2 regions of the Bacillus sp. JJ1122 genome follow, and region 1 is predicted to be linked to the other one. Evidence: riboswitches for the same ligand, from Rfam matches in the RefSeq annotation. Region 1 holds a riboswitch; the other holds the start of a gene.
The links. Region 1 has a riboswitch for cyclic di-GMP ahead of V7201_RS02865 (anti-repressor SinI family protein). Riboswitches for the same ligand answer to the same signal wherever they lie in the genome.
Positions count from the first base shown of each region.

Region 2: another riboswitch for cyclic di-GMP. It lies ahead of V7201_RS09940 (DUF3789 domain-containing protein); the one in region 1 lies ahead of V7201_RS02865 (anti-repressor SinI family protein).

Region 1 covers NZ_JBALQL010000003.1:116,011-120,582, reverse strand. Annotated here, with positions in the region: gene V7201_RS02880 (carbohydrate kinase) at 1-475, shown strand, start outside; gene V7201_RS02875 (pseudouridine-5'-phosphate glycosidase) at 488-1,399, shown strand; gene V7201_RS02870 (helix-turn-helix domain-containing protein) at 1,622-1,966, opposite strand; cyclic di-GMP riboswitch class I at 2,628-2,713, shown strand; gene V7201_RS02865 (anti-repressor SinI family protein) at 2,743-2,889, shown strand; gene V7201_RS02860 (helix-turn-helix domain-containing protein) at 3,104-3,424, opposite strand; gene treR (trehalose operon repressor) at 3,868-4,572, shown strand, end outside.
Region 2 covers NZ_JBALQL010000016.1:184-4,755, forward strand. Annotated here, with positions in the region: partial or broken gene V7201_RS09925 (polysaccharide biosynthesis C-terminal domain-containing protein) at 1-137, shown strand, start outside; partial or broken gene V7201_RS09930 (NAD-dependent epimerase/dehydratase family protein) at 225-1,006, shown strand; gene V7201_RS09935 (hypothetical protein) at 1,051-1,365, shown strand; cyclic di-GMP riboswitch class I at 1,916-2,000, shown strand; gene V7201_RS09940 (DUF3789 domain-containing protein) at 2,049-2,153, shown strand; gene V7201_RS09945 (aldose epimerase) at 2,321-3,190, shown strand; gene V7201_RS09950 (LacI family DNA-binding transcriptional regulator) at 3,421-4,449, opposite strand.

The DNA of each region.
Region 1 (4,572 bases):
CCGGAAAGAAAACATACCGCTCTGCATAACACCCGTTTCTTCGCCAAAAGCGAGAAAACTGCCAGAGGATCTATCTGGTGTGACGTGGCTGATCGCCAACAAGGACGAAGCAGAAGCAATTGCTGGAGTCGAGATTGAAAACGAAGGCGACTTCTTTAAAGCAGCTGAGATGATCATACATAAGGGTGTCGAGAAGGTTGTCATCAGCAGGGGAGACAAGGGGCTCGTTTATTTTACATCAAAAGGTGAAGCGGGTGTGCTTATTCCACCCAACATACCCGTGATTGATGTGACTGGCGCCGGAGATTCTCTGGTAGCCGGAATCATTTATGCTCACCTAAATGGGATCCAGACAGAGGATGCATGCAAGGTTGGCATGGCCTGCTCGATATTAACCCTGCAGACAATTGAAACAGTGAACCCCATATTAAACAACAAGCAATTGCTCAATACGTACAAACAAAACTTTAAATAAGAGGGATATAGAATGCTAGAGAAGTGGCTTGAATTATCACATGAAGTACTCGAAGCTAAGGAAAAGGGCAAGCCAATTGTTGCTCTCGAGTCTACCATTATCTCACATGGGATGCCTTATCCACAGAATATCCACACAGCGAGAGAAGTCGAGGCAATCATCCGGGAAAATGGAGCAGTTCCAGCAACAATCGCCATCCTTGATGGAAAAATAAAGATTGGCCTATCGAATGAAGAGCTGGAATATTTGGGACAGAGCAAGGATGTTGAAAAAGCGAGCAGGCGTGACATTCCATACTTATTGTCCTGTAAGAAAAATGGAGCGACCACAGTTGCGGCTACGATGATTTGCGCTGAGCTTGCCGGAATTGAAGTATTTGTCACCGGAGGGATTGGGGGAGTGCATCGCGAGGCAGAAGTGACGATGGATATTTCCGCTGACCTTCAGGAACTGGCAAACACGAATGTAGCCGTTGTCTGTGCCGGTGCGAAGTCGATTCTGGACATTGGCTTGACACTTGAATATCTGGAAACATACGGAGTTCCAGTCGTGGGATTTGGAACGGACACATTGCCTGCGTTTTATACGAGGACGAGTCCATTCAAGGTGAATTTCCGCCTGGATACGACCGCTGAAGTTGCAGATATGATTCGGACTAAATGGGAGCTGGGACTGAATGGGGGCGTCGTGGTGGCAAATCCGATTCCCGAAGATTATGCTCTTGAGGAAAGCCACATCAATCGAGTCATAGAAAAAGCACTGGCAGAAGCGAAGGAAAATCAAATCGGCGGCAAACAAGTTACTCCGTTCCTGCTTAGAAAAATAAAAGAATTAACAGAAGGAAAGAGTCTTGCTGCGAATATTGCCCTTATCAAAAATAATGCCAGGGTGGGAGCGCTAATCGCTGTCAGCCTGGCAAAATAGATCAAAAAGAACCAGTCATGAGCTGGTTCTTTTTTTATGTCGCTGTTTACAGATGGATTTTTTATGAAGGAACTAAACTGCGATGAATTTGAAGCAGAATGGTGTCAATACATTAAATAATAAAAATTGGTATAAATCGATTGGCTCAGTTGTATTTTATAAGTAACAAAAAGATGGATGGGAGGGTGACTGAGGAACTATAAGTATAGTTTGATTTTGCTATCATTTCTCGTGATTCATTTGTTTCTTGAATTTCACAAAGTCTAAATAAAAGGAAAAATCTTCTTTGCTGATCCCGTTTTTTATCGCTTCATCAACAAGCAAGAGCCATTCCTGATCAATTGGAATACCATTCTTGTTAACTTGTTTCTCTTGCCCCGTTAAATATTCAACTGTAGTATCCAGGGTTTTGGCCAGACGAGTGAGAACTTGCATGGAGGGATTCTTCTGGATGCCTCTTTCAATATAACTAAGATAGGATTTCGACACCTTTGCTCTTTCAGATAGCTCAGTGATCGAGTACTTTTTTCTTGTCCGCAAAATTTTAATTTTCTCGCCAACCATCATATTGTTATTCTCCTTAAATCAATTCATCAATTCATTATAACGAACAACTAAGTTCTTTTAAAAATACGTAAATGTATGGAAAACAAAGCATATTCTTTAAAACGAACGATTTCCTTGAGTTTTTGGGATTATTCGGCATTTTTCAGACTTTTTCATAAATGATTCTATTGAACTATACTTTATTAAGAACAAAGACGCCAATTTGATTGACCCAGGAGGTTTTGAAGGGTATGTACAGGAAACACTGTGATCGGTGCAATCGTCCATCGTATAGCAGCAGTGAAGCAGGGGAGTGGCTTTGCCCTGTTTGTGGTCACGATTTAACTAGATATCCCTTTTTTCAAGCTGTGTCTCTTGAAAAAGTGACCATTTTAAATCGATGGAATAACGCTCCATATAAAAAAGAAACGACTATTAATGAGTCCGCCAATAATTTTTGGGGGTAAGAATAAAAAAACTGTTCAACAATTAGGGATAAAATATGACAAAAAAGCCTCGAAAAATGCTTGAAATTTCTGAAAACTAAACAAAACAACACATGTTTTTGTAATTTAGTGGAAAAAAACAGAAATAATCGATAAAAAGTAACCGACAAATACCTACATTATAAATAAAAAGAACCATATACAATGATATTGGGAGTTAAGGATATGATAAAAGGCACAGAAAAAGGCAAACTTGTTGAAAAACTAGGACGCAAAGTCACGGATCTAAGGTGCAATGTACTATGATGGCCGGACTGCCTGGAATACAAATAGTATTTTGGGGGGAAGAAATTGATTAGTGAGAAGGCAATTTTCGAAGAACTGGATACAGAATGGATGCAGTTAATCATGGAAGCACTGGAAATGGGCTTGAAGAAAGAGGAAATCCGCGAGTTTTTAAAGAACTTCAATAGCCAATCAGCTGGTACTGAGCTGTAAAACCTACATATAATATAAAAATTTGATCAAGCAGCTCTTCTTTGAGGTGCTTTTTATTTTTGGGGAAATGTTAACCTTAAATAGTGAGTTCCCCTCCCATCTACTCCTAGCTCCCTCCCGGCATACTTACTGCTGCGTGCGGAAAGGTGGGTACCTTTTGCACCGTTAAAAGGGTGAAAAAAATGGACAGCTTTTACAGGCTATCCATTTAAACTTATTTATTATCAAGTTTCCATTTATTGAATTCTAAAAACTCTCGGAACTGGTCTTTGGAAATTCCAGAATCCATTGCCTCTTTAACAAGCTTCACCCAATCAGAATCCATATTTTCTTTGTCTGGCTGTTCATGGATTAAATGGTCTACAGGTATATGAAGGACAGCAGCAATTTTCTCTAAGAATTGAATGGACGGGTTTGTTTGAAGATTTCGCTCCAAAGAGCTTAAATATGATTTCGCAACGCCAGCCTGTTCTGCCAGTTCTGATAGCGACATTTTCTTTTCCTGTCGAAGTCTTTTTACTCGTTCACCGATCAAAGTTATCCACACCTTATCAATTTATATTTATATAATAACAAATCATTTAAAATAGTTCCATATTAAGAACAGCTTACAGAACAATTATAACCAATTTAGTTTTCCCATAGTGTACTTTATTGAAGTTTTTGCTGCGAACAACTTGGGAAAATTAGTGCAATATCCATTGTTCATTTTTATATCGACATTATACAAGATAATTTTAAGTCTGAGGATCGTGATAATGAATGTCCAATTTATTATAGGGTTCAGGTAGAAAATCCTCGTTGTAAGCATTATTTCAGATTCAGGCTTTTCCCATTCTTCAATTACATTTTCAGCCCAAGTAGTCACAAAGAACCTTAACAGAACCATCTAACTAGAGCCTTTAGCACCGCAATTGTTCTCAAAACACGGAAAAAAAGGTAAAATGATAGCAATCAGTATAGGCATGGGGGAATAAGATGCAGAAAAAGTATTTGTTGATATATGAAGAGATCTCGAGACTGATTCAGGATGGCCATTATCAGCCGAAAACCATCCTGCCATCAGAAAATGAATTCGCTGAAAGCTATAAAACTTCGAGGGAGACAATTCGCAAAGCATTGAATTTGCTTGCGCAGAATGGATTTATCCAGAAGATTCGCGGAAAGGGCTCTCTGGTTCTGGATTTAAAAAGACATCAGTTCCCGATTTCCGGGCTTGTCAGCTTTAAAGAACTTGCCGGGAATCTGGGAGGAAACGCTGAAACGAATGTTGAGGACTTTACATTGGAGATGGCTGGACGGGAAATTGCCAAAGAACTGCATGTCGATGTTGATGAGAAAGTCTGGAAGGTAACAAGAGTAAGGCTTATCGATGGAGAGAGGATCATCCTTGATAAGGATTTTCTTGTGGAGAGATTTGTGCCTGGACTAACAATGGAAAACTGTCAAAATTCCATTTTTGAATATATCGAGAAGAAGCTTGAAAAAAAGATCAGCTTTGCCAAAAAGGAATTCACTGTTGAGGAACCAAGCGAGGAAGACCGTAGGCAACTGGATATGGAAGGTTATCATGCCATCGTTGTCGTAAAGAATTATATCTACTTCGATGACGCTACCCAATTCCAATATACAGAATCCAGGCACCGTCCCGACAAATTCCGGTTCGTTGATTTCGCCCGGCGT
Region 2 (4,572 bases), on a different contig from region 1:
TCAGTATTGTTGTAAGTAATATACTCATTTATTTAAATTTTGATTTATTTATAGTACGTCTTTGTATAGGAATCACATTTCTATTTTGCTATCTTGGGTATTTATTTTTGAATAAAAGAGAAATACTGCTTTTATAATTATATTGGAATAGATTTTAATAAAAGAACTCTAAGTTTTTTAATATTAATTTCCTATTGTATTTTTATAATGAAAATGGGGTTTACATGATTTTAGTCGTTAGTGGAGCAGGCTATATTGGGAGCCATACAGTATGTGAATGATAAGGGACAAAAAGTAGTTGTGCTTGATAACTTTATCTACTTGCCATCGTGAAAGCGTGGATAGTAGAGCGATGTATAAGCAGAGAGATATTGGGAATGCTTCAGATTTAGAGCAAGTATTTTCTACCTACGATATTGATGCAGTTATGCATTTTGCAGCTAATAGTTTAGTGGGTGGAGTCAAGAGAGAATCCAGATGATTAGTGAGGATACGCCTACAAATCCTATTAATCCATATGGTGGTTCTAAATTGATGATTGAGCATATTCGAAAGGAGCTTCACAAAGCAATTGGTCTGTCGTATGATGTTTTTCGCTACTTTAATGCAGCCGGGTGCTCATGTTACGGGGGAAATCGGTGAGGATCATAATCCTGAATCGCATTTGATTCCTATTATTCTTCAGCATTCCTTAGAACTTTGTGAAAACATTTTCAGTGTTGGCCTCAGATTTGTTAAATGGCACAAAAACAAATGAAATATACAACTTAGGGAACGGTAAGGGTTTTTCGGTGAAGAAAGTCATTGCAACATGTGAAAAGGAAACAGGAAAGAAAGCGAATATCTTATATACAGACCGTTGTGTAGGAAATCCAACCTGTCTTGTTGTTTCTTCACGGAAGATTTTAATAGATTAGGCTGGAAATGTATATTTTCCTTAGAAGAAACCTTATATCAGTGGTTACTCGAAATCTTTGAAAGGACGGTTTTTACCAGGAAGGACTAGAAACCATAACTTTAAAAGGAAAAGATGGAGCAGAGAAAATCGCAATGCTTATGAATCGTTTCCGTGAAGAAAAGATCAACGAAATGGCTGCGATTGGGGTAACAACTGTTGAAGACTATTCATTGAGTATAAAAGTAAACCTTAAAGATAATACAGAAAATGGTATCGATTTGCCTAAATCAAATGTTCTTAAATATCACTTGGCTGACGGTTCATGGTTCTGCCTTCGTCCATCAGGTACAGAGCCAAAAGCTAAATTTTACTTTGGGGTAAAAGCTGCCACACTTGAGGAAAGTAAAGATAAGTTAGATAGCTTAAAGGAATCTGTAATGAATAAGGTACAGGAAATACTATCATAATTAAAGAATTAGCCTGTCCTATTTCAGGACAGGCTATAGTATTATAAGGTCATATTTTTTTAAACAAGTTTGCATAGCTATAAAAATTTTATCAATAACTTTATCCAACCGAATAGAGAAATCCAAAGTGGTATACTAAGTGAAATTCCCCAAGAAAAGCCTACTCCAAAATTACCTTCCCGGTTCATACCATCACATCCCCGTAATTTTGAGAAACTTATATAGTTTATTCCCCATCTCTGAAAATATAACCTCTAATTATATTGGAAATTTAATCCTCAAAAATCGGAGTAGTCTGACATAGGTAGACAAAATGTATGTCTGTTGATTAATAAAAGTTAAAATTATTCACACATTAAGAGAGTTAATGTCATAATCTTAGTCATTTTGGTTACCATTTCTAATTTAATATCTTATATTTTCGCTTTTTCCAACTAATATAATTAGGACCAAAGTAATTGAATTGGGAAACTCTTTTATTGGTTATCTTTACCTATTTTTTAATTGACAATATATTAATATTAGATATACTCAAGTTAGAAACATAGTTCGTACGAAAGGGCAAAACCATTGAAAGATGGTGGCGCAAAACTATAGGGGCTAAAGCCTTAGGGCTATGCCAGCCAGCTACCGAATATGAAGACCTTCCGGCGAATTATGAAATAACCCTTGGAGGGAAAGCTATGTTAACATTTTTCGCAGGCCTAATCGTAGGTTCATTAACTGTTTTATTTTTCATGAGCCTTATGTATGCCGCAAAAATTGGTGACCGTCATCTTGAGATGTAAACAAAAGTGAAAGCAGCCTATTGGCTGCTTTTTATTTATTTTAAGGGCTTTTTGAATTCGTAGGGCTATTTTAGTTCTTCAATCTTTATTAGGTTATAATCTATTATATAGAAATGTTGATTTCCTGGCTTCTGGAAGCAACGTTGAATATTATCTAGAGGAGTGGAATGATGTATAAAGTTCAAGAGTCAATCGATCAAAACTATAGAGTATACGAACTAATAGATTCTTTGACTAATTCATGGGTCAAGATTGCCCCGGAACGTGGAGGCATTATATATTCATACGGAGTAAAAGGTGAAGAGTTGCTGTACTTAAATGAAGAAACGTTTTATAACGAAGAAAAAAATGTAAGAGGCGGCATTCCGATTCTCTTCCCGATTTCAGGCCAACTGGCCAATGGAACGTATGAGTGGGAAGGGAAGACGTATGCCATGTCCAACCATGGCTTTGCGCGTAATGCTTCATGGGAAGTTATTGGTCAGGAGGCGGATAACAGGGCTTTTCTATCGATAAGGATCACCAGCAATGAACAGACGAAACTCTCATACCCTTTTGACTTTACTGTTATTTTTACATATGTACTAGAGGGTGGAAAACTTATGATTAAGCAGGAATATAACAATCTGGGCGATTCGCCAATGCCGATTTATGCAGGTTTTCATCCCTATTTCAAAACAAGCGAAAAGAATCTTGGGTACGAAACAGATGCAACGAAATACTATGACTACAATGACGATCAAATAAAACAGTTCACCGGTAGGGTTGACTTAACGAACCTAAAAGAATCAGTCGTCTTCATAAATTCAAATGATTCCTCTATTTCATTTGGTGATCCAGCAGAGAAGAAGAGGATTAAGTTAAGCTATGGAGAGCAGTTTAAATACATCGTGTTATGGACGGAAAGTGGAAATGACTTCGTTTGTGTAGAGCCGTGGATGGCTAAGACGGATGAATTGAACCGTAAGGAAGAGCTTGTCATTATTAAGGGGAATGAGAGTCTTGTTACTGAACTTAGTATTGAGGTGAAAGAATAAGTTTTCGGTAAAGTTGCCATTGCTTTATTATTGCTTATTAGAATAATTAAAGTATGTCAGCAATAAGTGTCTAAATGTTCCCCTTAGTTAACATTCTGGGAGGCCTGATTTAGTTATGAGCTTGTGCAGGGCAATCAATCCGTGCACAACTATGTAATATCCAAGTAAAAACCTTATAATTACCTAAAGCAAAAGGAAGCAAGAGAACCGTCCCCTTGCTTCCATGAAAATTATTTTGATTTGACTGTATTAGCAGCGGTTGATTCTCGAACAATCAATGTAGTTGGCAGCAGGATTTCATGGATAGGTTCATCCTTATGATTAATCCTCCAGTTCAACTGTTCGACTGCTTTTTTTCCATAGTAGTTTAAATCGATATTTACGGTAGTGATTTTTGGAGTAGCGATTTGGGACAGTTGTCCGTTGTCAAAACTGCAGATCGATATGTCTTCAGGAACCTTATATCCTTTTTGCTGCATTACTGACTGGACAAGGAATCCGTGTCCATCGTTTACACAAAACCATGCAGTCGGCATATAGGGCAATTCATCGACAAACCCGTTTATTTCTTCCTGTTTTTCTTCTGCGTCAGTAAATAATAGAGCTTCATTTGGTTCTATCCCATGTTTTCTCAGGGCAAGCATATAGCCTTCCAATCTCTCCTGGTAGCTTGGGGAAACCTCAATATCTCCAACGAATGCAATGTCTTGATGTCCTAATTGGATCAGGTGCTCAACAGCCTTATAAGCGCCAAAGCGATTGTTCGTCAAGATCGCATCCGCCTGCAGGTATGGTGAGTGATGGTCAATTAGCACAGTCGGGATTCCAGTATCGATAATCTTCGAAATATAGTCAGTGCTAATATGAGATAGAATTAAAATCCCATCTATTTGATGATTTGACAGCAGAGAGGGGAGGATTAACTTATCCTTCGATTCCTTGTCAATCGACTCAATTAATAAATTCCAGCCCCGTGCCCTCATTTCCTTTTCCACGCTAAGGTAAATCTCCCCGAAAAAGCTTTTAAGCGAAAAAGCATAATCAGAAGCAATAAGGGCAATATTGATACCCTTCTTCTCATCGTACTTTTGACTGCTTCTATTATTAGTATAAGAATACCCCAACTCATCCGCAGCTCTTTGAACCATCAGCCGCGTTTCCTCACTAACCCCCGGCTTCCCCGTCAAAGCCTGCGAAACAGAATTCTTAGAAATACTCAACCGATCCGCAATATCCTGCATAGTCACTTTTTTCTTCATATATAAAACTTCTCCTTAATGAAAGTAAATGTTAGTAATTTAATTTGTAATTACATTGTAACGTTACAAAATGTTTTTAGCAATTAAATTATCATTGTAATTATGTAACTTATAATCTTGTTG